DNA from 3 places in the Bradyrhizobium sp. USDA 372 genome. Region 2 is predicted to be linked to each of the others. Evidence: riboswitches for the same ligand, from Rfam matches in the RefSeq annotation. Region 2 holds a riboswitch; each other region holds the start of a gene.
The links. A riboswitch is a leader RNA that binds a small molecule or an ion and turns the genes downstream of it on or off. The one in region 2 is predicted to bind cobalamin.
Positions count from the first base shown of each region.

Region 1: another riboswitch for cobalamin. It lies ahead of AB7M16_RS24725 (ribonucleoside-diphosphate reductase subunit alpha); the one in region 2 lies ahead of AB7M16_RS33400 (TonB-dependent receptor).
Region 3: another riboswitch for cobalamin. It lies ahead of metE (5-methyltetrahydropteroyltriglutamate--homocysteine S-methyltransferase); the one in region 2 lies ahead of AB7M16_RS33400 (TonB-dependent receptor).

Region 1 covers NZ_JBRJHR010000001.1:5,258,031-5,267,911, reverse strand. Annotated here, with positions in the region: partial or broken gene tnpC (IS66 family transposase) at 1-814, opposite strand, end outside; gene tnpB (IS66 family insertion sequence element accessory protein TnpB) at 783-1,220, opposite strand; gene AB7M16_RS24730 (ribonucleotide-diphosphate reductase subunit beta) at 1,983-3,056, opposite strand; gene AB7M16_RS24725 (ribonucleoside-diphosphate reductase subunit alpha) at 3,047-4,789, opposite strand; cobalamin riboswitch at 5,096-5,254, opposite strand; partial or broken gene AB7M16_RS24720 (transposase) at 5,379-5,711, opposite strand; gene AB7M16_RS24715 (GNAT family N-acetyltransferase) at 5,968-6,318, opposite strand; partial or broken gene AB7M16_RS24710 (transposase) at 6,548-7,086, shown strand; partial or broken gene tnpC (IS66 family transposase) at 7,100-8,404, opposite strand; partial or broken gene AB7M16_RS24700 (transposase) at 8,739-8,954, opposite strand; partial or broken gene AB7M16_RS24695 (transposase) at 9,007-9,727, shown strand; partial or broken gene AB7M16_RS24690 (transposase) at 9,780-9,881, shown strand, end outside.
Region 2 covers NZ_JBRJHR010000001.1:7,171,249-7,181,129, reverse strand. Annotated here, with positions in the region: gene AB7M16_RS33415 (hydantoinase B/oxoprolinase family protein) at 1-1,446, opposite strand, end outside; gene AB7M16_RS33410 (hydantoinase/oxoprolinase family protein) at 1,443-3,452, opposite strand; gene AB7M16_RS33405 (PepSY domain-containing protein) at 3,917-5,347, opposite strand; gene AB7M16_RS33400 (TonB-dependent receptor) at 5,360-7,717, opposite strand; cobalamin riboswitch at 7,834-8,036, opposite strand; gene AB7M16_RS33395 (histidine phosphatase family protein) at 8,108-8,680, shown strand; gene cobT (nicotinate-nucleotide--dimethylbenzimidazole phosphoribosyltransferase) at 8,673-9,725, opposite strand; gene cobF (precorrin-6A synthase (deacetylating)) at 9,736-9,881, opposite strand, start outside.
Region 3 covers NZ_JBRJHR010000001.1:5,489,148-5,499,028, forward strand. Annotated here, with positions in the region: gene AB7M16_RS25675 (acyl-CoA dehydrogenase family protein) at 1-343, opposite strand, end outside; gene AB7M16_RS25680 (carbonic anhydrase) at 2,231-2,974, opposite strand; gene AB7M16_RS25685 (thermonuclease family protein) at 2,983-3,768, opposite strand; gene AB7M16_RS25690 (hypothetical protein) at 4,086-4,394, shown strand; gene AB7M16_RS25695 (nodulate formation efficiency C protein) at 5,496-6,218, opposite strand; cobalamin riboswitch at 7,171-7,373, shown strand; gene metE (5-methyltetrahydropteroyltriglutamate--homocysteine S-methyltransferase) at 7,475-9,820, shown strand.

The DNA.
Region 1 (9,881 bases), 1.9 Mb from region 2:
CCATCATCTCGGGCATAGCCCCATAAGCAGGTCGTCTTCGTCGATCCGGAGCCGGAGCGAGCGTCGGCAAGGTGGTCTCGTCGGCACAGATCCGTCCGGCCTTTTTTACCTCGCTGAAGATGTAGTCGGCCACGATCTCCAGCTTGAAGCCGAGCTTGCCCATCCATTGCGCCACCAGCTGGCTGTCAAGTTCGACCTGATCGCGGGCATAGATGGCTTCCTGCCGGTAGAGCGGTTGGCCATCGACGTACTGGAGACGGCGATCTGGGCCCGGCGCCTGGATCACGCTGTCCTCGTTCTTGAAGGCATACTTGGGACGGCGTGTGACGATGACGGGGAACTTCGCCGGCTCCACATCCAGACGCTTCGACACGTCCTCGCCGATGAGCACCTTCTGCTTGCCGGCATGCTCAGCTAACGCTTCCGGCTCGATGACAACCCCGATCCGTTCCAGATGCGATGCAAAGCCCTTGCGCCGACGAGGTGCGCGTTTGCCACCCGCCCCGCTCGCGGCCCTTATTGACCTGTGTCCTGATCGCAGCAATGCCGGTCTCGATCTCCTCGAAGGCAAAAGCCTGCTGTTCGTCATCGATACTCGCCGAGCCGAGCTTTTCCGATCGTCGGTCGAACCGGGGGCGGTCAAAGGCCTTTAGGATCTGCGTCAGCCGCGCGATGCGCGCATCGGCGTTGCGCGCCTTGAGATCGTCGATCTCGCTCTCCATTGCATCGCAGGCGCCGCTTTTTTGGCCATGGCAAGCACCATGGCCTTTAGCATCTCTACGTCATTCGGGAGGTCGAGATCGGGCGGGGGCATTGCCCCGACCAGAGCACCTATTGCTCCGGTTCTCTCGTCCTTTCAGGCGTTGATTCACTTCGTCGCAGCGCTTACCGCCGGCGTGACCGCCACAGCCCGGACCCGCTTCCCCATCCATCCCGTCCACCAGGGCCATCAACTGCGCGGATTTATCTGTATCCGATGATGCCCGATTCCGCGGCCAGCAGAACTTCGCTTTTTCAAGGCGTTTCAAATAGAGGCACACGCCAGAGCTATGCCACCATACGATCTTGATTCGGTCAGCCCTTTTCGCCCGGAACACATAAAGCGCCCCGTCGAACGGATCTGAGCCGGCATCGCGCACCAGCGCAACAAGGCCATCGGTACCCTTGCGGAAGTCAACTGGATGGCTGGCCAGGAACACCTTCACGCCGGAGGGGATCATGCCGAACGGACCGCCCGGATCACCCGCTGCAGCTGCGCCTCGTCGGCGTCCACGCCGGCGCGCACGATCACCTCGCCAATGGAGGCAATCTCGATCACTGCCTCTGACATGCACGCCACCGCGACTTCGCGACTCGAAGGCCGCGAAGGTAGGTTCGTTCGCCCGAGCATCGCGACGCCAGACGAAGAGATGGGCGATCCCCGATACACTCGCGCCAGGCTCCTGCGCCTCTGCCACAACTTGCGCGTGAACTCGTCCGACCAGCGCCGGCGAAGCTGTCGCGGCGCCCCCTCAAGACGCTCGGCGACAGCTTCAATCATATGGAACGCGGACGATTACATCAAACCGGAGGCGTTCTTTGCTCTGCAAATGCCAGGCCGGTACGACACGGTCCTTGGTAAAGCGCTGAATCGCAGCGCGGGACCGAAACGTCGAGAAGGGTGGCCGGCAAGCTGGCTGGTTTGGCATAGCGTTTGCTCCTGTAGCCCAGCACTCGGATCGGTCAGTCATGTGACGCTGCTTTTGTTCTTCGGGTATCGGGCGGCACGCGTTCAAAATGGGCTCTCTATTGCAAAGTCAACACCAACAGGTCCCATGAAGTCATGCCTTCATACCGCACGCTGCATGTAGTCTCTTGGCGATCGTGGCACCGGAGAATTGGGATTAGTGCAGAAAACAGCGTCTGCGCCGTTAGCATTGCGTGACATGCGCGCACCCGCGTCGGCAGGCGCTCAAGGCCAACGCTAGCATGAATAAGATGGGCTAGATACGGCCGAAAGTCGCCCACACCCCGTCTTCGCCGTCCCAGCTGCCGCGGCTCGCCGCCTTGGAGTACTCCGTGGCGCGCTGCTCGAAGAAATTGGCGTGCTCGACGCCATTGAGAATCTCGACGAGCCACGGCAGCGGATGCGCCTTGAGCTGGGTGAACCCGCCCTCCTTCGCCTCGAAGAAGCCGAAGACCGGGGCAATCCGGAGTTGGGTCAGTCGCCAGTCGGCGACGTAGCGGACGTAGGCGTGGATATGCTCGGGCAGCATGCCCTCGATCTTGCCAAGGCCGAAGGCGAGCTCGACGAAGTTCTCCTCCAGCTTCACCATGGTCTTGGCGACGTCGACAATGTCGTCGCGGACGGAGCGCGTCACCGCGCCGGTTTCGCGGTGCCATTCGTGAAATAGCTTGATGATGCCCTCGCAGTGGAGACTCTCGTCGCGCACTGACCAGCTTACGATCTGTCCCATGCCGTTCATCTTGTTGTGGCGTGGGAAGTTCAGCAGCATGGCGAAGCTGGCGAACAAGGCCATGCCTTCGGTGAAGGCGCCGAACATCGCCAGGGTGCGGGCGACATCCGCCACGCTGTCGACGCCGAACTCATGCATGTAGTCCGCCTTGGCGCGCATCTGCGCATAGCCGCGGAATGCCTCGAACTCGGTCTTGGGCATACCGAGCGTCTTGAGCAGCAGGGCATAGGCATCGATATGAACCGTCTCCATGTTAGTGAAAGCGGCCATCATCATCTGGACGGTGAGTGGCTGGAAGATCGGAATGTACCGCTTGAAATAGTTGTCGCCGACTTCGATGTCCGATTGAGTGAAAAAGCGGAAAATCTGGGTAAGCAGCGCACGCTCGCTGGCCGTGACGCGATCCGACGCCCAGTCCCTGAGGTCGGTGCCGAGCGGCACCTCCTCGCCCATCCAGTGGGTCTGCTGCTGGCGCTTCCAGAACTCGTAAGCCCAGGCATAGCGATCGACGTCATAGCTGCCGGTCGTGTCAAGGAGCCCGACGCGCCCCTTGCCGATCAACGTGCGCGGATCGAGGCGCGACAGATCGATCACTGACATGCGAGGCACTCCTCATAGTCGGTGCGCTGCCGCCCCCGCTGCTGCGTCGGCGTTGCATCCTCGGCAATCTTGCCGGCGAACGCCGCGCGCGAGATCGACTTTGATCGACAGTAGTAGAGGCTCTTCACCCCACGCTTCCACGCTGTCCAGTGCAGCATGTGGAGGTCCCACTTATCGACGTCGGCCGGCAGATAGAGGTTGATCGACTGGCTCTGGCAAATCAACGCGGCGCGGTCGGCGGCAAGCTCGACGATCCAGCGCTGGTCGATCTCGAAGGCGGTGCGAAAGATCGCTTTCTCGTGCTCCGACAGGACGTCGAGATGGGCGACCGACCCCTCGTGCGCGATGATCGACTGCCAGGTCGCCGAGGTGTCGGCGCCTTTCGCGGCCAGCACCTTGGCGAGGTGCGGATTGCGCACCGAGATGGCGCCGGATAGCGTCTTGTGGATGTAGATGTTGGCCGGAATCGGCTCGGTGCAGGCGCTGGTGCCGCCGCAGATGATGCTGATCGAGGCGGTCGGCGCAATCGCGATCTTGTGGCTGAAGCGCGCCATCACGCCGCGTTCCAGGGCATCCGGGCACGGGCCACGCTCGCGAGCGAGCGCCACGGATGCCGCATCGGCATCGCGACGAAGTTTTCGGAAGATGTTCAGATTGAATGACTTGGCCACGGCACCCTCCATTGGAATGCCCTTGGCCTGGAGAAACGAGTGGAAGCCCATGACGCCGAGGCCAACGGAGCGCTCGCGCAGGGCGGCGTAGCGGGCACGCTTCATTCCGTCCGGCGCCACCGTGATGAAATGGGTGAGCACGTTGTCTAGGAAGCACATGACGTCCTCGATGAAGCCGGGCTCCTTATTCCACTGGTCCCAGGTCTCGAGGTTGAGCGACGACAGGCAGCACACCGCTGTGCGCTCCTCGCCGCGATGATCGATGCCGGTCGGCAGGGTAATCTCGCTGCACAGGTTGGAGGTCGAGACCTTGAGGCCTAGCTCGCGCTGGTGCTTGGGGAGCGCGCGGTTCACGGTGTCGATGAACAAGAGATAAGGCTCGCCGGTTTGCAGCCGGTTCTCAAGGATGCGTTGCCACAGCTGGCGGGCATCGATCTCGCGGACAACCTTGTTAGTGTTCGGGCTGCGCAGAGCGACTGCGGTGCCGGCACCTACGGCACGCATGAACTCGTCGGTGACGTTGATGCCGTGATGCAGGTTGAGGCTCTTGCGGTTGAAGTCGCCAGACGCCTTGCGGATCTCGAGGAACTCCTCGATCTCGGGATGGTGGATATCGAGATAGACCGCCGCCGAGCCGCGCCGCAACGAGCCCTGGCTGATCGCCAGGGTGAGGCCGTCCATGACGTGGATGAACGGGATGATGCCCGAGGTCACGCCGCCCCTCGCCTCCTCGCCGATCGAGCGAACATTGCCCCAGTAGGTGCCGATGCCGCCGCCGTTGGAAGCAAGCCAGACGTTCTCGTTCCAGGTGCCGACGATGCCTTCGAGCGAGTCCGGCACTGAGTTAAGGAAGCACGAGATCGGAAGGCCGCGCGTGGTGCCGCCATTGGAGAGCACCGGTGTGGCCGGCATGAACCACAGCCGAGACATCGCATCATATAGACGTTGGGCATGCGCAACATCGTCCGCGAAGGCGCAAGACACTCGGGCGAACATGTCCTGGATGCCTTCGCCGGGAAGCAGATAACGGTCGGTCAGCGTCAACTTACCGAACGACGTCACCAGGTCGTCCCGCGACCAATCGAGGGTGATGTCAGACGGCGTGGGCGATGGCGCCAGGGGCTTCGGCAGGGGAGCCGGCGATGCTGGGGGCCGCACAAGACACGGCTCAGGCTTGGTAGGCTTTGCCTGCGCCCGGGGTTGCCGCACACTCGGCAGCTCAATGAGATGACCATACTGATCGAAGTTGTAAGACGGCGACACCGGCACCCCCGCGATATTTGGGGCCGGGACCGTGCGGACGATTTGCGAGGAGACCGGGCAAATGTCCCCTGCAGCAAGCGATCCACCGGGGCACCCGGCCCGAGGACATGTGTTTCTGTCGCGGCAGATCTCCTGGCTAGCGGGTCGCTGCGGCTGTCGGCCTTCCCGGCGCTATCGCAATGGCCGCTGCCGACGCATTGGGTTCCCTTCTAGCTTCCATTCTACAATATATGGGTATAGAATACCGTGACGGCACCACATATATGCGCAGCTACGGGACTCGTCAAGACGGAACCGTAAAGTTAACGAGTTGGTGCAGCCCCGAGGTCGAGGTTCGAAATTCGCCGAGCGCCTGTCCTGAAGGGCCTCACTCAAAAAGCATAGCGTCTCAAGGACTGGCCAATCGGCGAGTTAGGAGCCTGAGATGGCCGACGAGCAGCCAAGCGAGCTCGGCGGGGGCGGAACCTTCGAAGTCTTTGCAGAGGCGCGGACATCTGCCGAGCCGTGCAAAGGTGCGCTCGACGGCCCTGCGCCTGGGCGGGAGTGGAAGCCTTGGACGCGGGGCGGTCGCTCGACGATCTCGATCGTCCACGGCCCCCAGTGGGAGAGTGCTTGACGAGCTGTTTGCCGCGATAGATCCGATCGGCAAAGATGTGCTCAAGCCGCGGCCTCGCAAATTCTGCAACAGGGGAGCAGCACCATGGACATCCTGAATGTTGGCATCGATCGGTTCGCGGTCCGCGAATTGAGTTGGGCCGGATCGGGTTTCGGTTGCCATACGCGTCTCGCCATTCATCGCTTTCTGTGGCCCTTAGATCAAAATTGTCTGGAGCGCGACCGCAATCGATGCAGCCGCCCGTGGCAATGTCCCACGCTTAGTGGATTTGACCCCTTCGCAGGCCGGGCGAGCCGCCGCACGTGCTCAGTTGTCTGGCCTCGAACATAAGCCGTCCTCAACCGAACGCGGTCATGTCAGGTTATTGCCAATCAATCCTAACGGGATGAGGCGGAGCTATGCTTGAATCTGGGTGACGGAGCCGATAAGGCGGCGTGGCTTTGCTGTGTCGGAATGAAGCCGTTCGCAACATTGGCGTGAGCGGCGGCGAGGAACCGTGTTGTATCTCACCAACGACCTTGAAGCCGTGACGTTGGTAAAAGGGAATGTTTTCAGGGTTCGAGCTTTCGAGGTTGGCAGCAATGCCGTCCTCATCGCATCGTTGAAGGGCGTATTTCGTCAGCAACGTACCAAGCCCTTTTCCGACCCAGTTCGGACCGACGGGAATGAGTGGCAGATACCAATGTGGCTCGTGGGGATGATGTTCGGCCATTCTCCGCCGCAAGTGTGCCATATCCTCCGTGATCTCCGGGCGCAGGGATAGACCATGATTGCATCCAACGCCTCCTCATCTTGCTGCCCGTTGGGATGCAGCCACAGGGCCGCGCCACGAATCTCTCCCGCGACGTAAGCTGTGCCATAGAGCCTGACCAAAAAAGAAAGTTGAGTGATTTAGTTCGTTGTGATTCCTTCGTGTTTGCGAAGACCCGAGGGAGAACAACATGTGTTGGACTGAAATCACCCGCGCACAATATCGGCGCGATGGACTTGGTTATGCAAGCGACATGACGGACGCGGAATGGGAATTGATCGAGCCGTTGATGCCAGCGCGATCTCGACGCGGTCGTCCCCGCAAGATCAGTCTGCGCGTGATCATGAATGCGATTCTCTACATTGGAGCCAGCGGCTACCAATGGCGAGCGCTGCCGAAGGATTTCCCGCCGTGCTCGACTGTTCAGTACCATTTTTATAAGTGGCGCGGTTCTGGCTTGTGGGGCGCGATCAATGACACTCTGGTCCGGCGCATGCGCGAACGGCAAGGACGCAAACCCACTCCAACGGCCGGAGTTATCGACAGTCAAAGCGTGAAGACCACGGAAAGTGGAGGCCCAAGCGGATTTGCAGTCCCGCTGTTGCGGATCATTGGTCGCCTGTTCCCAACCTGCGTCACATCTTCGCCGATCGTGTCTATCGTGGTCCAAAGTTGCTCGATGCCATTGCTGATCTGGGCCAATGGACGATTGAAATCGTCACCCTTTCCGTAAGCGTCGTTCTCAGGCCACGGCTTGGAGGGCTTGAGCGCGGTAGGCGCAGGGCAGTAGCTGGTCGATCTCGCGGTTGGGATGCCCGTTGACGATCCTGGTCAGGACGTCGGTGAGATACGCGAGCGGATCGTGGTCGTTGAGCTTGCAAGTCTCGACCAGGGACGCGACGACAGCCCAGTGTTCGGCACCGCCGTCGGATCCGGCAAACAGCGCGTTCTTGCGACTGAGCTTGATGCTACGGATTGATCGTTCGACGGTGTTGTTGTCGAGTTCGATGCGGCCGTCATCGATGAAGCGCGTCAGTCCTTGCCAGCGCGAGAGGGCGTAGCGGATGGCCTCGGCGAGCTTGATCTTCTGGCTGATGAGAGCCAGCTTAGCGCGCAGCCATACCTCGAAGGCATCGGCCAGTGGTCGGCTCTTCTGCTGCCGCACGAGGCGACGTTCCTCCGCGCTGCGACCGCGGATCTCCTTCTCGATCGCATAGAATGCTGCAATGTGCTTCAGCGCCTCGCTTGCGATCGGCGCGGGGCCGGCTCTCGCGAGTTCGTAGAAGTTGCGCCGCATGTGCACCCAGCAGAAGGCGAGCTCGACCTCGCCACGTTCGGCAAGCTTTGGGTAGGCGTTGTAGCCATCGACCTGCACGACGCCCTTGAAGCCGGCAAGATGGCTGAACAGCCGCTCGGCCTTGCGGTCGGGTGCATAGACATAGGCGATGCCGGGCGGATCGGGGCCGCGCCAGGGCCTGTCGTCGGCGGCATGGGCCCAGAGCTGGCCGGTCTTGGTGCGCCCTCGACCGGGATCGAGCACCGGCACCGTCGTCTCGTCGGCGAACAGCTTGGACCTCGCGCGAAGCACCGTGAGAAGGCGCTCATGCAGCGGGCGCAGATGGAAGGCGGCATGCCCCACCCAGTCCGCCAGTGTCGATCGATCGAGAGCGATGCCCTGTCGGGCATAGATCTGGGCCTGCCGGTAGAGCGGCAGATGATCGGCATATTTGGACACCAGAACCTGGGCGACGGTTGCCTCCGTCGGCGGTCCGCCCTCGATCAGCCGGGCCGGAGCCTCGGCCTGCAGGACGCCATCCTCGCAAGCGCGACTGGCGTATTTGGGACGCCGGGTGACGACAACGCGGAACTGGGCCGGCACCATGTCCAGCCGCTCGCTCCTGTCCTCGCCGATCTGGTGCAGGTCGCCCCTGCAGCACGGACAGGTCTTGTCGTTGATGTCGACGACGACCTCGATCCGCGGCAGATGCGCCGCTAGCGCTCCGCGATTGTTGCGGCGCTTGCGTGCGCGCTCCGCCCGGCCTTCCGGAGCTGGTCGGGCCTCTCATGTTCCGATGATTGCCTTCCATGCGTGATGCGGCCATCGACCCCGACGGAGCGGCATCGTCTCGCATAACGACGATGCTCATGCTGCCTTCGTGACTAGGGAACACAGGTCTCCGCGCACATCCACCTTTCGAGGCTCATTCCCGCACCCCGCATGGCTCCTGTCTACACTTCGAACCCCGCGTTGCCGCGACGCCCGCAAGACTCGGTCCCGGCTTGCCTGCTTCGGCTTTGGCCGGATGGGACTTGCACCCACAAGCAATCATCAGCTTGGCATGACGTACTCCCCTGGCGTGGTGTAGCTGAGGGCGTGTGGTCACCACGTTCGGCGGCAACTCGTCGAGGAAGGTGGCGAGCTTCGGCAGCTTGGGGCGGAGCTGGTCGGCGACGCGCCGCCACTGCGCCCGCGCCGCCTCGGCATCGTCCTGGGCGCAGGCAGTGGCGATGAACGTGGAGGCGACGCGTCGTCCGCTCTTGCCGGCATGCGCCAGCGCGTTGCGTATGAAGTGCACGCGGGGTCGTCGGAAAGCTGCAATTGGCTGATTCCGTTTTCGTCGGCGATTCGCGATCGGCGGAGCAAACGAGATGCTGGGGCGCAAGGAGCGGGATCGGTTGGAGCTCTTCATCACTGGCTCGCTCAAACAGCTCGTCCCAGATGAGCACGTGCTGCCGCGGGTCGATCGTGTGCTCGACCTATCTTGGCTAAGAAAGAGGTCTCCGTCTGCTATTGCGCGAACGAAGGTCGGCCAGGCATGGATCCGGAAGGCGCGGTACGCCTGATGCTGGCGGTTCTGCTCACCGGCATGTACACGATCGCAGGCTGATGCGGGAGGCTTAGGTCAACATCGCGATTCGCTGGTTTGCTGGTTATGGCCTGCACGAGTAGCTACCGCACCATTCCAGCCTGACGCGCATCCGCCAGCGCTGGGAATAAGAGCGATTCCGTAGGATCTTTAAACGGACTGTCGAGGCCTGTCTGAAGGCCAAGATCGCAAAGCCGAAGTGGTTCATATCGATGCGTCGCTGATCCGCGCCAACGTGAGTTGGGACAGCCTCACCGAGCAGGCATGTGGTGGATGTGCTGAGTGAGAATCAAAGCGAAGATGAAAGCGAGGCTGAGAGGAAGGGCCGGCAAAGCGGCAAAAGAAGATCTGCACCACCGATCTGGATGCGACAATGGGCCACCAATGCCCGAAACCGGCGGCTGGAGTCCGCTTACAAGCAGCACGCTGCCGTCGATAACAAGGTCGGCGTTATTCTGGACGTCGCAGTCACGACTGGACAAACGAACGAAGGGGAGACCTTGCCGGGCTTAATCCAGTTTGAAGTTCGTTCTGGCTCACAACAAGGACCAGAGCATGAAGCGCAGCCGCTTTTCGGAAGAGCAGATCATCGGGATTTTGAAGGAGCATGAGGCCGGCGTGTCGGTCGCCGATCTGTGCCGCAAGCATGGCGTCAGC
Region 2 (9,881 bases):
GGCCTTGCCGGGATAGCCGCCCTGCATGCCCCAAGGCGCCATCACCATGCGTTCGATGCAGGTGGTCAGGTGCATCGATGGCGCCAGGATGCGGTAGGTGCGGACGGAGCCGTCCCCACCGCGATGCGCGCCCGCGCCGCCGGAATTCCGGCGGATGGCCTGCTGCTCCAGCCGGATCGCGTAATTCGCCTCGATCACCTCGACCGGCGTGTTCGAGGTGTTGGACAGATGCACCCGGGTGGCGGAGGTACCGGCTCGATCGTGCCGCGCGCCTTCGCCGCCGCCATGGACCTCGTACAGCATCTTCCACGACCCGTTCGGCCGCGGCTCGGCGAAGAATAGCACGCCGGCGGTGGTCGCCCCGCCCGCCGACAGGCGCTCGGGAATGGTGTCCTGCATGGCGCGGAAAATCGCATCGACGATGCGCATGGAGGTCTCGTGATTGCCGGCGGCAACCGAGGCGGTCCAGCCGGGCTCGAGGATCGAGCCCGGGCGCGTGATGATGGTCAGCGGCCGCAGCGCGCCGGCGTTCTGCTGCATGTCGCGTCCGCTCATGATGCGCGCGGCATAGGCCACCGCCGAGCGCGCCATGAACGGCGTCGTGTTGCAGAAATTGGAGACCCGATCGCAGCTTCCGGAGAGATCGAAGGTCGCTCCATTCCCGCGAATGGTGATCTTCACATGGATCCGCGCCGGCGCATTGTTTGCGCTGCCGTCGTCGAGATAATCCTCACCCTCGTAGACGCCATCCGGCAAGTCGCGCAGCGCTTCCCGCATCTCGATTTCGGAGAGATCGTGCAGGCGCGACTGCGCCGCCATGAAGACCGCCTTGCCATGCTCGCGGCAGAGCTCGACGATGCGCTTCTCGCCAGCCTTGGTCGCCGCGATCTGGGCGAGCAAGTCGCCCTCGCAGGATTCGGCATCGCGAACGTTGGCTTTGAGCAGCTGCACGATCGGCGTGTTGAGGCCGGCAGCAGTCGCGATCAGCACCGGCGGAATCCGCATCGCCTCCTGGAACGTGTCGACCGCCTTGGCGAAATAACTGCCGGGCCAGGTGCCGCCGATGTCAGGCCAATGGGCGAGGCTGACCGCGAAAGCCACGATCTCGCCGTCGAAGAAGACGGGCCGCACGACCTTGACGTCATTGAGATGATTGCCGCCGAGCGCGCCGATATTGTAGATGACGACGTCGCCGTCGTTCAGGCCATCGCGCGGCATCACCTTCAGGAGTTCGGGGATGGTGTAGGCCATCGCGCCGAGATGGATCGGAATGTCGCGGCCCTGTCCGACCAGGCCGCCGTAGCCGTCGGTGATCGCCGACGACAGGTCGCCGGCTTCGCGCAACAGCGGCGAGCGCGCCGAGCGCGTCATGACGAGGCTCATCTCCTCGGCCGCGGCCGAGAGCCCGTGCCTGATGACCTCGACGACGAAGGGATCGAGCTTCATGCCGCCCTCCGCCTCAGGAACAGATTGCCTGATGGATCGGGCCTCGCCTGCCAGCCCGGCGGCACCACCACGGTCGACCAGGCGTCTTCGATGATGGCGGGACCATTGATGGTCTCGGTGAGCGAGGCGCGGTCGACGATCGCGGTTGCGATGTCATGGAAGCCGTCGAACGAGCAGGTGCGCGTGCCCGTAGACACCGCCCTCGCCGCTGTCGCCGGCCGGCTGACAACGGTTGTCGACGGGCGCCGGGCCTGCACCCGCACGGATTCGATGACGCAGGGCTCACCGGTCGCATAGCCGAACAGCTCGTGATGCCGCGTCAGAAAGTCCTGCTTCAGCCTGACAACGTCGAGCGGCAGCGTGAACGATACCGGAATGGCGTCATTCTGCGCCGCATAGCGCATCAAGGCCACCAGCTCGACCTGGATCTCCGCTCTTGCAACATTGTTGGCGAGAAGCGGCGCCGAGGCATCGGCAATCAGGGTTTCGATCCGCTCCGAGACGCCGGCGAGATCGATGCCGTCGAGGGCAGCGCGAAGGGTCTGCTGCTGCAGGAAGCTGAAATCGGCGGTGAGGCAGCCCAGGGCCGAGAACGCACTCGAGGCACTGGGCACGACGACCTCTGCAATCCCGTAGAGATCGGCAAGGCCCGCGGCATGCATCGGGCCGCCGCCGCCGAAGGCCAGCAGCGTGCAGTCGCGCCCGTCGATGCCGCGCTCGACCGTGACGCGGCGGAGCGCGCGGGCCATAGTCGCGTTCGCGACCTTGATGATGCCGAGCGCCGTTTCGGTCAGGCTCAGTCCGAGTGCGTGCGCAATTGGCGCAATGACACGCTTGGCGCTCTCGATGCCGATGCCGATGCGATCGCCAAGCTTGGTCTCGGGATTGAGATAGCCGAGCACGGCATTGGCATCGGTGATGGTGGGCTCCGTGCCGCCACGGCCATAGCAGGCCGGGCCCGGCTCGGAGCCGGCGCTCTCGGGCCCGACCGTCAGCCCGCCGGGACCGTTGCGCACGATCGATCCGCCGCCCGCACCGATCGAATGCACCGCGAGCATCGGCTGGCGCAGCGGCTTGTCGCCGAGCATGCGGCCGTCGGTCATTTCGGCCTGGCCGTCGACGATCAGGCACACGTCCGTCGTGGTGCCGCCCATGTCGAAGGTCAGCATCCGCGAGCAGCCGAGCTGGCGCGCGATGCTGACCGAAGCCGAGACGCCCGCCGCCGGCCCCGACATCGCCATCACCAGCGGACGCCGCTTCACCGCCGAAATCGGGACCATGGCGCCGGCGGAGTGAAACACCTGCAGGCCGGGCCCGATCGGCAGCCGCTGCTCCAGCTCGCTGAGATATTCCACCGCGATCGGCATCGCGGCCGCGTTGAACACGGTCGCCGAGGTCCGCTCATATTCGCGTGCCTCGGGATTGACCTCGTGCGAGAGCGAGACATGGGCGACGAGGTCCTTGAGCCGCTCGCCCAGCATCTTTTCATGCACCGGATTGGCATAGGCGTGAAGGAGTGCAACCGCGACGCTCTGCACGCCGGTCTCTTTCAGCCACGCCACCAGGCGCTCGATCTCGGCTTCCTCGAGCGCCTTCAACACCCGCCCCTCATGATCGAGGCGCTCGGCGAGCCCGAAGCATCGTTCAGGCGGCACCAAAGGCGGCGATTTCGGCGGAATGTCGAGCCGGTAGAGATCGCGCCGGCGATAGCGGGCGATCTCGAGCACGTCGGCGAAGCCTTCGGTCGCGACCAGCGCCACCTTCGGCAGCCGATTCTCGACGATCGCGTTGGTCACGCGCGTGGTGCCGTGGACGAAGCGCCTGACCTCGCTCTTGCGCAGACCCACCGCCTCGATCGCCTCCAGCATCGCCTGAACCGGTGCGTCGGGGCGCGACGGCACCTTTGCAATCCGCGCTTCCGCGGAATCGCGCCGGATGGCGATGATGTCGGTGAAGGTGCCACCGATATCGGTGCCGACCTCCCAGTGATTGTCGGAGTAGCTCATCTGCACAGTCAGCTACGCGTGACGTCCGGACCGGACGCCAGGTCCTTCCCGGCCATTGCCGCATCCAATGCCAAAGCGAGCACGCTCATCGTCATTCCCTGTCATGCCATCACGGGAGAGCGTGCGACAGAGCGATGGCCGCGGGATAGGGTCGGAGTTGTCGCAAACCACCGAGCCAGCAAGCCGCCGGCATTGCGCGGCGCACCATCGGCTGCACGTTTTGGTGCAGCGCTGCTCGCGCAGAGAGCAGAAGCATACGAAGCCAGAAATGTGCAGCGCACCCTTGGATTCTTCGACACAAATGGGAGCGCCCGTTGCACTGCAATCGGATCGCGCAAGTCCATTTGTCTAATTTGCAGGCGATCAATCTGCGGTGCGGGAGAGAGGGCTGACCAGGAGCTATGCACGCAGGTCGGCTCAGCCTCTCTTTATTGTACGGTCAGTAAGCGAGGAGATCACCGGCCTCAGGAGGCCAGCGACGCCCGCAAGCGTCGCCAACCGATGACGACGCCGGTGATGGAGAACATCAGTCCGAGCGTACAGAGGCTGACAATGAGAGCGTCACGCAGCCGCGCGTGAGCCAGCAGAATCGGGAAATCAAGCGTGTGCAGCGCACTGTAGAGCCAGCGATAGACCCGCCGCGACGGGTCCAGTCTTTGCAGTACCTTGCCATTGGCGGCATCGATATCGAACCAGAGAGCGCCGCAGGGCGTGCGGTAGACAGGAGCCCCCGGAACACTGGATTGCGCCGGATAGTCGTCGTTGCCGGCGAGCAGGAACGGTGCGGCACAGCCGGCGCCAAGGCGCGCCGTCAGATCCCCGATCTCCTGCGTATCCAGGTATGCCGCCTGTCCGTCGCGCGGCGCGTCCCCTGCCCTGATCAACGTCTGATGGCCAAGGGCGAGCCGATCGCGCCGATAGACCCTCCCGCCGAAGGCGAACCATTCGACCTCGCGCGCCGACGGCGATATTGGCGGCAGATCGAGCGGTGAAGCGTCTCGCCAATCCGGGGCGGCATCGACCACGCCCGCCTCTGCCGGCGTCAATTGCCCGCGCGAGAACAGGCGGCCGTGATCCATCGAGAGCCAGCCGCTGAAGATCCAGCTCAGCACGAACAGCGTCGCCGCGAGGCCGATCAGGTGGTGCAGCGCATGCCAGCCACGGTAAGGCGAGCCGAATTGGCCTTTGCGAAACCTGATCCGCACGATTCCGAGCACCGCGCCAAGCAATGCCGCAATCAGGGCCAGCAGCGACAGCGTCCAGACCACGCGATCCCACACCGCCCAGCTGCTGCGCAGAACCGTCGGATAGATCCAGTGCAGCACGCTGCCGGCCCAGTTCCACGCGCGCTCACTGCGCGTCGTATCCAGGACGACCTCCCCAGTCAGCGACGAAACGTAGACCTCCGTTCCAGGGGCATCGCCGAGAGCGGCGCGAAACAAGGGGCGATGGCGATCAAAACCGTTCGGCACGCTCCATTGATCGTAGTCCGACCGCGCGACGATCGCCGCGCGAGGCGCGTCGAGCCCGCGCTGACGGGAATAGGCTTGCACGATGGTGAGCGCGACATCGGCGGACGTCACCGATGCGTCTCCTCTATCGGAGGCGCGGACCGCTCGCGAACCTGCGGGGCCCGAGACGACGTAGACCGGTCCATCACTGCGCTGGATCAGCCGAACACGCGTCCCGTCGGTGATTCCGCTCGCCGCAACGGCGTCCGCGACCGAGATCGTCTTGTCATGATCTAGCGGCGCGAGTCCGGCAAATCGCTCCGCTTCCGTCAGCGACGGAAACGGGACGAAGTGCATCACGATCCCGCTCGCGAACCACATCGCGAACAGCAGGCAGAACGCGATCCCGAGCCAGCGATGCGAGACGACGATCGCGCCCATCATGCGCTCAGCGCCTCACCATTTGAACGCGGCCGAGACCTCGTAGGTGCGCGGCGCGCCCAGGAGGATCTGGTCGGGATAGAACGGATCGCCCCAGATCGCATAGCGCTTGTCGGTGATGTTGCGGACGCGGAAGGTCAGGCGGGCCTGGTCGACCGCGTTGAAGACGGCCTTCGGGATATCGACGAAGGCGTAGACGTCGGCCACGGTGTAGGCCTTCATCGTCACGACGTTCGCGTCGGTGTTGTAGCGGTCGCCGACATGACGGCCGGTGATGCCGAGCTCCACAGGCCAGGGCGTGAAGAACCGGTACGATGCGCCGGCATTGGCCACGATACGCGGTACGTTCGGCGGCGTATTGCCGGAGAACGAGCCACCGACGAAATTGTAGTCGGCATAGCGCGCATCGACATAGGCGATGTTGCCCCACAACCGAAGCGGCTCGATCGGCCGCACCGAGGCGGCAAGCTCGACGCCCTTGGACTCCTGCCGCCCGGCGATATTGAGCGCCTGCCCGCCGGCCGCCGCATAGACGTTCTTGCGCAGGATGTCGTAGGCCGAGAACGACCACTCCGCCCTATTGTCCCAGAACAGATGCTTGACGCCGGTCTCGTAGGTTCGCGACGTCGTCAGGTCCAGTGGCTGGGTCGGCAACAGCAGGAAGATGTTGTTGGCTGCGACGTCGGCGCCGGTGGCGTACTGGCTGAAGAAGGTCAGGCCGGGCACGGCCTCCCAGGTGTAGCCAATGCGTCCCGTCACCGGCGCCCAGTCTTTGGTGTACGGAAAACCCGCCTTCTCTACGCCGTTCTTGTCGGTCGAGTTGCGGTCAAGCCCGATGTGCTCGACACGCAGGCCCCCGATCAGCGCGAAGCTGCGCGTCAGCTTCAAACGGTCCTCGAACGACAACGCCTCGTTGTCGATGCGCGCGGTCTGCTGCTGTGTCGTGAGCAGGCCGTAGAAGCCGCGGTTGGGATCGACCAGCGAAACGGAATCCCCGGGAAAGTTTGCCGCGCCGGGCCTGACGAAATCGAGATAGCTCGACGAGAGCGTCGTGACCAACCGGTTGTCGAATCCTGCGATGTTGGTGTCCCAGATCAGGTCGGTGATGTTGCCGACCAGCCGCTGGCTATGGGCGACATAGAAGCGCTCGCGATCGACCAGGTTCGTGGTGGAGTTGAATGCCTCGATCTCGTTGTTGAACCAGGTCCGTTCGGCGCCATAGCCATAGGCCTGACTTTTCAGCGTGAGGTCAGGCGCGAGTTTCAGCTCGAAGCCGCCGCGCAGCCACACCTCCTGCGCCACGTTGCGGTTATCGAGAACGTTGTAATTGGTGTTGAAGGTGCGGTCGTCGATGGTGACGGCACCGAGATTGGTACCGTTGTAATTCGAGACGTAGTTGCCGGAGACGATCCCCGTCGTCGCATGCGAACCGCTGAAGGCGACCGGCACCAGCGGCGCGCCCCAATAGGCCTTCGAGCGGTCTTCGCGATACTCGACCGCACCCCAGATCTTGAGGCTGTCGGAGACCCGGTAATTGAGCTGGCCGGACGTGCCGAACGTCTTGACGTTGGTGTCGTCGGCAAAGCCGTTGAGCGTGGAACGGCTGATGTCGAAGCGATAGTCCAGCCCTTGCACATTGGTGCTGCCGCCCGAGCCGTAATGCGCGCGGAACGAATTCAGGGAGTCGTACGAGAAGTCCGCCTCGCTTCGGATCGCTCCCGTGTGCGGCTGCTTGGTGACGAAGTTGATCGCGCCGCCGGCGGCACCCTCGCCCGAGATCAGCGAGGCCGGTCCTTTGATGAATTCCACGGCCTCCAGATTGGCGGTGTCGACGATCCGCGACGTCATGTTCTGCGGACCGATCTTGATGCCGTTGTAGAGCGTGTTGATCTGGCTGTTGGTGAAGCCGCGCATCGAGAAGGCGGAAGGTTCGGCCGGGTTGTCGCCGGAGGTGACGCCGACGGCGCCCTGCGCCACCTCGGACACGGTGCGATAGCCCTGCTCGCGCATGGTTTCGGCCGAGATCACCTCGACGGTCGCGGGCGTCTGCCGCACCGTCAGGCCGAGCCGCGAGGCGCTTTCGGCAACGGCATTGGTGTTGAGCGGCGTTTGCGCCGTCGAATCCGGCATCACGGGTTTTGGCGCTGCCGATACCGCCGCCGGCCTGCGCGCTGCCGCGCGGCGCGCGCTCGCCGCCTCTCCTGCTGCCGGTCTGGCCGGCTTGCGCGCCTGGGCGGGCGACACCTCGACGGGTGGCAGCGGCTCTCGGACCTGCTGCGCCAGAGCGGCAGGCGGATCGAGAACGGCGAAGGACGTGAACGCGGCGGAAACCAGCAGGACGCGGCGCGGTCGTGCGATACGGATGGAAGACACGGTACTAAACCTCGGTATGACGTCAGTGGCACGTCACAGCGAACGAGGTCTCACCTTTTGGCCTTGCAGCCGTCCGATGAAGCCGAATGTCTGTACTCCCCGACCGACATCTTCGCGTGTGACCACGGCTGACGGCAGGTCTCCTGGCTCGCGGGTCGTGACCTCTTCGTCGCCTTCCCGGGACCGAGGACCCAGTGGCTCGTGACGAAAGATTCACCGCTCACAGTTGCGGGGGCAGCCGCGGCATTGGGGACAATTTTCCCCGCACCGCATTCCCTTTTCATTCCCTCTCGGGAAAACCGTCGCGAGCATCTAGGATTACCACCAAGACAGAGTCAATGTCCCAGTTGCGGCGTCGTGGCGACCGCACAAGCTTCCCTGGAGATGAGCATGGAAGGCGAGACCTTCCTCTGGTTGATACGGCACGCGGTTGTCGCGGGCGTAGCCGGGACGATCCATGCAGCCGATGCGCCGGCCGATCTCGGCGATCACGCGGCATTGGCGGCTCTCAAGCAGCGCTTGCCCGCGGATGTCGCCGGCTATGCCAGCCCGTCGCGGCGCACGGTCGAGACGGCGCGCGCGCTGGGGCTGGAACCGGAGCTGGTCAGCGAATTCCGCGAGCAGGATTTCGGCGATTGGACCGGCCATCGGCATGACGAGCTCGCCGCGACCGGCGGCGAGATCTACGGGCAGTTCTGGCGCGATCCGGCGCGCGGACGGCCGCCGAACGGCGAAAGCTTTGCGGATCAGGTCGCCCGCGTCCGCCTCGGCCTGTCGCGGATCGGCGCAGGCTCCGCGGCGCTGGTCGTCCATTCCGGCACCATCCGCGCCGCGCTCTGCATCGCGCTCGATCTCGCACCGGAAGCGGCGTTGCGCTTCGTGATCGATCCGTTGTCGCTGACCCGGATCGACCGGCTCGCCAGCGGCTGGCGCGTCGTCTCGGTCAATCAGCGGATCAGCTAGACCGGTCCGGCACATTGGCCTGCGCAAAGGTCGCCATGCCGTTGTGAAGTGCGCAGGCCGAGCGCACCAGCGGCAGCGCAATGGCGGCGCCCGATCCCTCGCCGAGCCTGAGATCGAGGCTGATCAGCGGCTGCACGTTCAGCGCGCGCAACACCAGCCGATGTCCTTGCTCCGCCGATTGATGCGAGGGCAACAGGAACGGCTGGCAGGAGGGATTGAGCCGCGCCGCCGCCAGCGCCGCCACCGAGACGATGAAGCCGTCGATCAATACGGGAATGCGGCGTTGCGCGGCCGCGATGATCGCGCCCGAGATCGCCGCGATTTCGAGGCCGCCGACCGCGCACAGGATTGTCTCGACCGAGGCTCCGGCGACGCGATGGCGTGCGATCGCCGCATCGATCACCCGCGCCTTGTGTACGCGGCCGGCCGCATCGACGCCGGTGCCGCTGCCCGCGATCTCTTCGGCGCTCACACCGAGCAGGCTCGCAGCAATCGCGGCTGACGTCGTGGTGTTGCCGATCCCCATCTCGCCAAAGATCAAGAGATCAGGCCGGCCGGCCTCGGCGCGCGCCACCGCGCGCTGGCCGGCCTCGAAGGCGAAGACCAATTCCGCCGGGGTGAGCGCGGCCTCGGCACTGAAATCGCGCGTGCCGCCGCGCGGCTTGTCGGTGACGATTCCGGCCATCTGCACCTCGGACAGCGTACCGGCGTCGACGACCTCGAGGCTCGAACCCAGCTCGCGCGCCAGCACCGAGATCGCGGCGCCTCCGGAGGCAAAATTCGCCATCATCGCGATGGTGACGGCTTGCGGATAGGCCGACACGCCCTGCGCGACGATGCCGTGGTCGCCCGCGAAGATGATGATCGGGACGCGCGCGGCGCGCGGCTGCTCGGTGGCCTGCAGGCCCGCAAGCTCGATCGCGAGCTGCTCCAGCCGGCCGAGCGCGCCCGTCGGCTTCGTCAGTTGCGCCTGCCGCGCAATGGCTGCCTCGCGATGGACCGCGGAGATTTCGGGGCAGTTCTGGGTGACCCATTCGGGAAGCATGCTGCCTCGCTCAACGCCTGCGTTTGAGAATGTAGCTGTCCATGATCCAGCCGTGCCGCTCACGTGCTTCCTGCCTCGCGGCGGCAATGCGCGAACCCACTTCGGTGAGCGCACCGGACATGAGGATCTGATCGGCCATGCCGAGATAGGCCCCCC
Region 3 (9,881 bases), 1.7 Mb from region 2:
TGGCGTACACTTTGCGAAGCGTGTCGTCCGGAAGAGCAGCGAGGTAGCGAGCTCCATCCCCGAAGCTGGCGACCCAACCGGCGGAGCCGTCGGTTTCGGAAATGCGCTCGACCAGCCGACAAAAATCGGCGGGCGTTCGCTCCTCACCGCCGAATCGCTTGGCAGCCATAGCCCGATAGACGCCGACTCGTCTGAAGCCGTCGATGATTTCTTTCGGAATCTTCTGCGTGCGGCTAAACTCGTCGCGACGCGCACGGATCTCGACGAGTAGTGGCGACAGATTAGCCCAGGTCGCAGCCGCGGCGTGGGTTCCGGAACTTATCTTTTCTGGTGGAGCGTTCATAGATCATCCTCCGTGTCTTGAGCCGATCATCCCCGCATGTCATTCGGATGGACTGCGCGCATGGCGAGGCCAGGTGATTTGGCACCCGCAGGACGGCATTCTCGAAGCTGTCGCAGTTGACATCGAATGCACGAGATTGAATAGGGTAGCTTCCCAAGTTAAGCGGCCTGAGGCCTGACGGAGATATAGCTGTTCTCGCTGGCATTCAGGCTGGCCGGCAAAGCAGCCGATACGCTGCGGCGGCATCGATCCGCCTTACCGCACTGGGTCTCTGGCGGCTGATCGGGGACTGCGGTGCATGTCTTCTCCACATGAACGTGTGGTCACACTTGGGACAGGCAGGCTCGAACCAAGTTTGGAATTCTTGAGTTGTGCTTGGGAGAGCGCCCAAGCCTGCGGCCTGTTGCCCGTCTTCCCAGCAATTGACGTGCCATCAAGCATGGTTGCCGGGCTTGTCTGAATCGCGCGGAGATCACTCCCCCGTGCCATGCCAGCACAATGCGCGTGTCTCCGTGTTTGCTTTCATGCACAAGATGTCATTAACTCAACAAGCCGCATAGAAAACCACAGAGGCGGACTCGACCGCCACGGACCGGGCTCAACGTTCCTGCTTAAGTTTAAGGGCCGCTCCGGTCTCCTGACGCGACCAACAGCCCAAATTGCTGCTCGTGCGACTGCTGGTGAGCGCTTGCTTCGAAGCGGACCTCCGGACCCCAGGTGTTCAAGAAACGCACGGCGGCTCCAGACGCTGTGATTGAGCGATCAACTCTGGCTCGAGGTGACTGCAAGAGTGCCCCGCTCATGCCCGCGACGAAGCGTTACGAACACGTTTTCGGAGGCTTTCCGGGCTGCCAGCAACAGAGGAGCCTGTTCCACGTTCTGTCGGGCCGGACGCGAGAAGTTCGTGCACATTCCTGAGTGGCCGACCCTCTTACGGCCGCTAGCGTCTTTTTCTTCGGCGATCTACCAATGCTTCCGATCTTGGCCGAGCTTACCAAATTTGCGCGACAACTATGGGCGCACCACGCGCGTTACGACAGACCAGGCGCCACACGATCTGAAGCTAGTGCTCTGTTCCCACTAAGCGACTCCGTGCAAGAGCCTGATTTCGGAAGCGGTTGCCAGCTGATTTCAGGCCTGTAGAGGCGGTGCGCGCGGTTGAAACATGGCTGACGCACCGACGTAACCTGTGCAGGTAGAACTAGAAACATTCTCTAAGTCTCGCCGCGGCTTAGAACCGACCAGCCTCCGTGTACAGGGGACGCCACTTTGTGAGCTTCGAGTTTCTTCTCGTGTGGAGCTCGTCATCGAGGACGCGAACGAGACGATCTAACGAATGATTGATGCGACGCTGGCTTTCCGACGGTCGCGGTCTCCCAAATGGCTGGTGCAGGAAGGCCGTCCGGTACTGATGCGGGTAGCATGTCGCCTTCAGCCCTAGGCCGAAGAGTCATGCTGATTGTTCTGTTGATCCTCGGCCCTGGCTGAGCTCGGTTACAAAAGCAGGACCGCGGATGCCTTGCCCGCTCAGAGCTGAGAAGCTCTCGGGATCGTCGCGTGCTCTGGAGTGCAGAGCTTGCAATTCTTCGCATTGCGATCTGCTGCCTGAACCACCTCCATTGGGTTGGCGGCTCAACCAGGAGGAATGAATGCTGCCGGACGCGCTATGTGGGTTTCTGGATGCTGGCCACGCGTTGCCAACATGAGTGCGTATAACAAGAGAAGAATTAAGAGGCCGCGCATATCTAAGGAGTCCTGAAGCGAGGACAATTGTGGAGCGGATAGTATCCGGTGTGTTTGTTGTAGACGATGGACCAACAAAACTGCGCGGAACAGATGCGCTGTATTAGGCGGCAGACGATTTGCCGGAGTGTGAAAGTGCTGGCATCAGCTGACAATCTCGACCTTGCCGGTGCCGATCCGATACACGCCCCCGACGACCTTCAGGCGGTTCTGCTCGACTGCGGCGTTCAGAATCGGGCCCGTCGATTTAAATTTGTTGACGTTGTCAATCACATTTTGTCGGGTTGCTTGGGCGAACGCGTCGCCGGCTTGGTCGCCAGTTGCTTTCACTGCAGGAGAAAGTGCAGCGACCAGGGATGAAATGTGCCCCGGCGGCCGCTTATCTTCATGGAGCGACTTGATCGTGGCGTCTATCGCACCGCAATGATCGTGGCCAAGTACGAGGATCAGCGGCGTGTTGAGTATGGCAACCGCGTATTCCATACTGGCGAGCGTATCATCGTTAGCGAAGTTGCCGGCGACGCGGCAGACAAACAGATCACCTAGTCCGCTGTCGAAGACAAGTTCGGGGACCACACGGGAGTCGGCGCAGCTCAGAACCGCCGCATATGGATTTTGTCCCTCAACCAAGACCAGCCGCTCGCGCCTGAAATCGTCGATTCGTGGTGCGCCCTGGACATAACGATCGTTCCCGTTCAGCAGCCGATTCAGGGCAGCATCTGGCGAGAGTACGTTGTTTGGCTTGGGCGGGCCTTTTGCTTCCTTCGCGTCGACAATCTTATTGCCGAACCGCAGGAAAACTGTCGAAGCAGCAAACAGCAACAGTGACCGCCGCGAACGCACGTGCTTGGCTAAATGGTATATGTCTTGAGAATGGGCTGCTTGCATGTGTCGCCTCATGGCACGGCCTTACGCCACCCGGTGGCTTCGGCTTCCGCTTCGCTGCAAAGCCAGCGTTGGCCGCGCTTCTTCGTCATGTCGATTTGTTCGTAACCGGGTTGCCCTGGCAGGTAATAAATGCGCTCGCCTCTGCGCTCGACTGTGCCTTTTATCGGGCACTCGGGGGACGGCGGTTCCAATAGCAAGACGGATCCAAGCAGGACTTCCTGAGCGTCGACCGGAACCGACGTCGCGCCCACGATAATCGTGCTCCTATTGCGGCGACGCCAGTCCCAGGGCGCGATGAACGCGCCGGACCACAGCCCCGCATGGGCTGTGCTGGCCACCAACTCATAAACAACGTATGTATGGTGAGATGCAAAAGCCGATAGTGCCAAGCCCGAGCGTACCATCCAGGCGTTTATATCCTCGCCTTCGATGAAGCAGCTGCCGAGGGCTCGCCGATACTCATCGACTCTTCCGGTATGACAATCCCACGTTCGTCCATTCGAATGCTTGATGAGCTCGTCGCGAACAGCTACGCCGCAGGCCCATTTTTGGCCCTGTGCGTCGAGGCAAATCTGATCGGTCTCAGGAGCTTCGATGCCTGAGAGCCGAACGGTGGTTTTCTCGATCTGGATCGTATTTCCGTCGAGGATGCGCGGAGCACCGCTGAGTGTCGCGGCGGAAACCGGAGATGTGATGAGAGCGATCAATGCGAACATAATTCCGCGGTGCTTCATCCCGACAATAACCTTTCGCTCCTGGTCCATGTTCACGCGCACGATACGGTGCCGATACATTCGATTGCTCGACCGCAGATGTCCATTCCGCCGGCTTCGATGTGTGCCTTATGAGAGCTTCGCGTGAGTTCGAACCTACGACCTGACGCTGCGTAAGGATCAAGAGATTTCTTCCCGTGTGCGTGCGGCGGTATCCTTCGAGCATCGGCGGCTCTCTCACCGCGAGCGTGCTGTACCCTCTGGACGTAAGGAGGAGATTCTCATCGCGTGGCGCCGAACTCGGGATGCTGGACAAGCCCGAGCCTTGGAACGCTGTGCTCCCTCCTTGCAAAAATTGAGCGGCTATGAGGCGTCGGTGCTTGCGGCGGAGTCAGGCGTTGAGGAGCAACCTTGCCATTGTTGGTGACGACTTCCATCGGCAAACCGGACAGTTCCGACGAGGGCGAGGAAATGCGCCCCAAAGTCTTGTCACGAAAAAGATGCTCAAAAAGGATCTGCTCTGGCTCGCTCTGACCGGTTTAGACAAAGACGTGATGGAGTTCAGCCTCAACGCTCGCCGCGTAAATGAAGGTTTCTTAGTTCGAGCAAACCGCGCAAATCCGTTCCTTGTTACGCCAGACGAGATGATCGTTGATACCAATCGCATTATGGCATTTGGCTCCTCCGCGCGGCACCATAGTCGTTAGTGCTACTGCCCAGACGTGTGTACAAGAATTGAACTGTTTATGGCTCAGGCGCTACGGGCCGCCGCTCTTCGGTAGTGACGGTTCCCCGCGATCTCAAGTGACTTACCCAGGAGCGCTGGCATCAGTGCCCGTTTTCTCCAGGAATTGAAAAGGCTGCGATATTGAGCCGCGGGCTTTGCCGTGGATGCACCAGGCGTGGGCAAGCTGCCCACGTGTTCGGACAATCGCGAGTGCCATGCAATTCGTGTGAGGTTTAAGTCCACAATACGTGTTTGCCCATCGCGTACTTCGGGTGAATAGCTCTGGTGCGGTTTAGCCGACTCAAGCTACATCATTCTAAAGCACATCACTACATAATGGGAATGACATGGTCGCAGTCGTTCGGGAAGTACCGGTCTCATCTTACGCGCTTGAAGTAGATGGCCAACTCAGAGCCGAATTCGCAACCAAAGACGGTGCCACCGCAGGTGGAGCAGAATTAAAAAGGCGGTTTCCCATGCTTAAAATCCGGGTCTATGACGTGCAGACGAATGAGTGCGAGGAAATCTACGGCTGAGTCAGTGCGGTAATCGACGTTCTTGCGTACTGCTCCGGAGCTTCCCGCCCTGCGCACTCGGAAATTGGCAGGCGCTCAGCGGGTATGCCCGGGGTTGCTACCCTGTAACTTCCTGTTTCGTCTCAGCATCGGTCCCTAGTGCCGGCTCAAAGTCGCTAAGCTCACGCTCCTGCGTATGCCGCGCAATTACACGATGCGCGGCGCGCACCCCGAATCGGCTTGGCCGGAGGCATCTCCAAGGGCTCTAGTGAAGAATGCATGAGAGCTGGTTCCCCCGCAGTTGGTGTACTCTAACAGGGTGGAGTGCAGGCGGGCAAACCACATCTCGCAAACTAGTACGCGCCACTGAGCTCGACACCTGGCGGAAAAACGCAATCGTGCTGCTCGACCTTCCGTACGACGGGCCGAACTGCTGCGAGAAAGGCAGGCGGACTGTTGCGGAGCCGTTAAACAACGCAACTGCAGAGCGCGTGTCTCTTGCAGTTAGTACGAGGCGTTCGACCGTGCGGCAGCTGCGGTGCGGTGTTGCTCTGCGCGACCGTCTGCTAAGGCCTTCGCTCTCCTGAGTCTTGCTCTTCCTTTGGCTCGGTTCGTTGGAACCAGGAGCCCGGAGGAAATTTCGCGATGCGCTTGGCAAAAGAGGATTGTGGCTCCCAATCTTGGCCTTCGCTCTTCTCAAAAGTGATGACCCCGTTGTGTGTAAAATAACGTGGTCCTTGGATATCGCAATTCACCAAGAGCAGAATGCGCCATAGATCGCCTTTCTCGTTCGGCTTGTCATTCTGCTTGGGTAAGTAGTCTACCCCAACAGGTTCAATGATAGTGCATCGGCCCTGCCGCAGAAGATCGCCGAGCCGGCCTTGCGGCGTAGTCACAAAGTTGAAGTTACTTGGATCATGCAGAAAGCTAAGGTTTGCGTCCCTTTCACCATCTGCGACTTCTTTGGCGATCAACGAGAGCGCTAGGGCACGCCAGCCCAATTCCATCGGCTTCGCATAGGTTGACGCAAGCTCAGTCGTACCGTCGAGCGCGACTTTCCAGGTGATCGCGTACTGTTCGTCTGATTTGTTGTCTCGGTGCCTGGTCCACGAAACGAAAACATGGTCGCTTTCGCCGAGTTCAGCGACCCCCCACATCTGAGGGACGAACTGTGCCACCTTCGAGACATTCGAGATGATTTGTTCTATCGTCTCACCATCTTGCGCTCGCCAAGTTGACTTAAGTCTTTCGACAAGGGGGTTGTCGCTGGCGCGAATAGTGTTGCTCATGGCAGCCGGCCAGCCTAGGCAGATTAAAAGTCCGCCCAGGCGAAGCCATAGCGCGGGTCTTCCCGACATTCTCTTCATAATCCTCCGCCTATCGCGTTTCATCCATACATCTTTCAAAGCGGTAACCTTGAACCTGCTATGAGCGAGCGCAAGAAGTTTACGGAGACGCGACGGGGCACCCGCGGCTGTCCCACGCGGGCAGGCGCTCCCCTCTATGTCACGCGCCCCTAACTTCCCTAGCCAGCGACAGCGTCAATTGGCTGAGCTGGACAACCCCAAGCAGAAGAGACTGGGCATGTCGAGGGGCTTGCATTCTTCGTGCCAGGCAGCAGGCAGAGATTTGCATGGGTTTTATGTCCCTCTTGTCCACTTTCCGACCTGCGCACGGTTCGATGTTTCCATTCAGTGTATCGGCCGTAGCTCGATGCCAAGTGCCTGATGAGAATCGGGAGTGCGTTTGCCGTCATTGAACCGTGTGGTTCGCTATAGTTGCCCGTCGGCGTTCGGCCTACATGATGGCTGGCGATACGAAGCCGACTTAATCGACGAACTTTGAAGTCTGGCTGGCACGAAAATCAACCTGCTCGCCGCGTATGTGGCTAGATTGCGCCGCCTGCCTTGACGTGTTCAATGGGGATCCTCTAGTCGAGAAAATAGCTGGCCAGCGGATGTGCTGGGCGAACCGCTGGAAGTCGGAAGCCGCATCGAATGCATTCTGCTCGAAACGGCGGTAATCGCCGCCGCGCGGGCTGGTTTTGTCCCTTTCATTGATGGGGCGGGCGGCGTCGCCTCAAGGCAGCTCCGAGTCTCACTCCCACATCTGAGACAAGGACATCTCTGATTGCGACAGCTCTGTTTAGAGAATCATAGAGATGCACGGTCATTCGCCTACTAGATGTCTCAGATTAGCGTGCCACAAAATCTGAGAGGTTGACGGAAGAGTCCTCCTGCCGATAATCGAACTCGTCGAGGTTCTCCGAATCCCGCTTGATCCGGAGCTAAGAGGGAAGCCGGTCCAAATGCCGGCGCTGCCCCCGCAACTGTGAGCTGCGAGCTACTGTCCAACGATGTCACTGAAGCCCGCACGGCTTCGGGAAGGCCGGACAGCAGCGACGACCAGCGAGCCAGGAGACCTGCCCCGACGATAGATTGGTCCACGGGCGGGGTGTCTCGGTGGTGCGCCAAGCAGCCGTCGCGCGCGCGACTTCCTCTGCCTGCGTCCGCCATGGCCTCTGTCCCCAACAGGGGTTTACACTATGTCTCTTCTCTCTCTTCCGGTTGCTACGCTCGGTACGCCACGCATCGGTCCAAGGCGTGAGCTCAAATTCGCTCTTGAAAGCTACTGGGCGGGAAAGATCAGCGAACAGCAATTGCTCGAGGACGCATCCGGTCTGCGCGCAGCGAACTGGGCCCGTCAGAAGTCTCTCGGCGTTACGATCATTCCGTCGAATGACTTCTCGCTGTATGATCAGGTGCTCGATACAAGTGTCATGGTTGGTGCTATCCCGGAGATCTACGCCTCGAAACGAGAATACGTTTCCCTCAAGACGTACTTCGCCATGGCTCGCGGATCACAATGCGACGACCAGGATGCGAGTTGCGGTCTGGGGCCGCGGAGGTCTGGCGCACCCGCGCAGGAAATGACTAAGTGGTTTGACACCAACTACCATTACATGGTTCCCGAGTTTTACAAGGGACAAGCGTTCAGACTTTGCTCTCGCAAACCCATTGAAGAGTATGAGGAAGCAAAGGCTCTTGGCTTTCAGACCCGCCCTGTCCTGATCGGGCCGATCACATTCCTAAAGCTCGGCAAGAGTGCCGATAGCGCGTTCCAGCCCCTCTCCCTACTCGATGATCTAATACCGGTCTATATCGAGGTTCTGCATGAATTGGCCGAACGAGGGGCAAGTTGGGTTCAATTTGACGAGCCCTGCCTGGCCCTTGATCTGGATGAGGCGGCGCGAAAATCATTGCTACATGCCTATAACCGGTTCGCAAAGGAGGGACCGGCTATCAAAATCATGGTTGCCAGCTATTTCGGCGAGCTAGGCCACAATCTGGATACCGCATTGAGCCTCCCGGTTTCCGGTCTGCACCTCGATCTGGTCCGAGCGCCAGAGTTGTTGGATCAGGTCATCGCTGTCGGCCGAAGTGACCTCGTCATGTCGCTCGGGGTCATCGACGGCCGGAATGTATGGCGGTCGAACTTGTCGTCGCTCCGTCAGCGGATGGAGCCCGCGATTGCGAAGCTCGGCAAGCACCGTGTACAGCTCGCCCCATCCTGCTCGCTGCTTCATGTGCCAGTGGACGTTGAACTCGAGACCGGGCTCACGTCCGACGTCAAGAGCTGGCTTGCTTTCTCGGTTCAGAAGATGCGTGAGCTTGCGATCCTGGCGCGAGCACTCGCTGGCGACCAGAATGTCGAGCTCGCTCTCGCCGATTCGGAATGCGCTGCGACTGCCCGGCGGACTTCGCCCAAGATCCATGATACCAATGTCGCTGTGAGGATGAGGGCGATCGACCAGACAATGCGCCGGCGCGCCAGCCCATTTGTCCGTCGTTCCGAGATCCAAAGGGAACGCTTTGGACTACCAACGTTTCCCACCACGACAATCGGATCGTTTCCGCAGACCACAGAAGTCCGAAATGCTCGTGCGGCGCATGCGCGAGGTGCGATGAGCGACGAACAATACGACGAGTTTATCAAGGAAGAGATAGCCCGCGCCGTACGTTGGCAGGAGGACATCGGTCTTGACGTCCTCGTGCACGGCGAATTTGAGCGCAATGACATGGTGCAGTACTTTGGCGAGCAACTCGCCGGCTTCCTATTTACCAGGAATGGATGGGTACAGTCTTATGGTTCGCGCTGCGTCAGGCCTCCGATCCTGTTTGGCGATGTAGTGCGGTCGAAGCCGATCACTGTGGACTGGTGGCGCTACGCGCAATCACTAACTAGCAAGCCAATGAAGGCGATCTTGACCGGACCGGTCACGATCCTGAACTGGTCGTTTGTTCGCGATGACATTCCTAGAAGCGAGGTCTGCCGCCAGCTTGCGCTCGCGATCCGCGACGAAGTCCGCGATCTCGAGAATGCCGGTGCAGCCATGATCCAGATCGACGAAGCTGCACTCCGGGAAGGATTGCCATTGCGCCGATCGGCGTGGAAGGCATATCTCGATTGGGCGGGAGATTGCTTCCGCATTTGCTCATCGGGCGTTGCCGATCAAACGCAAATCCATACACACATGTGCTACTCGGAGTTTAACGACATCATCGGTGCAATCGCTGCAATGGATGCGGATGTCATTTCGATCGAAACGTCGCGGTCGAAAATGGAGCTACTGGACGCATTCAGCAAGTACGAATATCCAAATCAAATCGGACCGGGCGTGTACGACATCCACTCTCCACGCGTTCCGGAGGTGGGCGAAATGAAGGAGCTGATGGTGCTGGCTCGGACGCGTTTGCAGGAATCGCAGCTCTGGGTCAATCCGGACTGCGGCCTAAAAACTCGCAATTGGGAGGAGGTTCGGCCTGCCCTAACCAACATGGTCGTTACCGCCCGCGAACTGCGTGCAGCATCCGATCCGCAAAACCATTGATCCCGCGCTCGGGTCTGTTCTCGACCAAGCGAATTCGCTTGTGCTCATTTGCGTTCTCCAC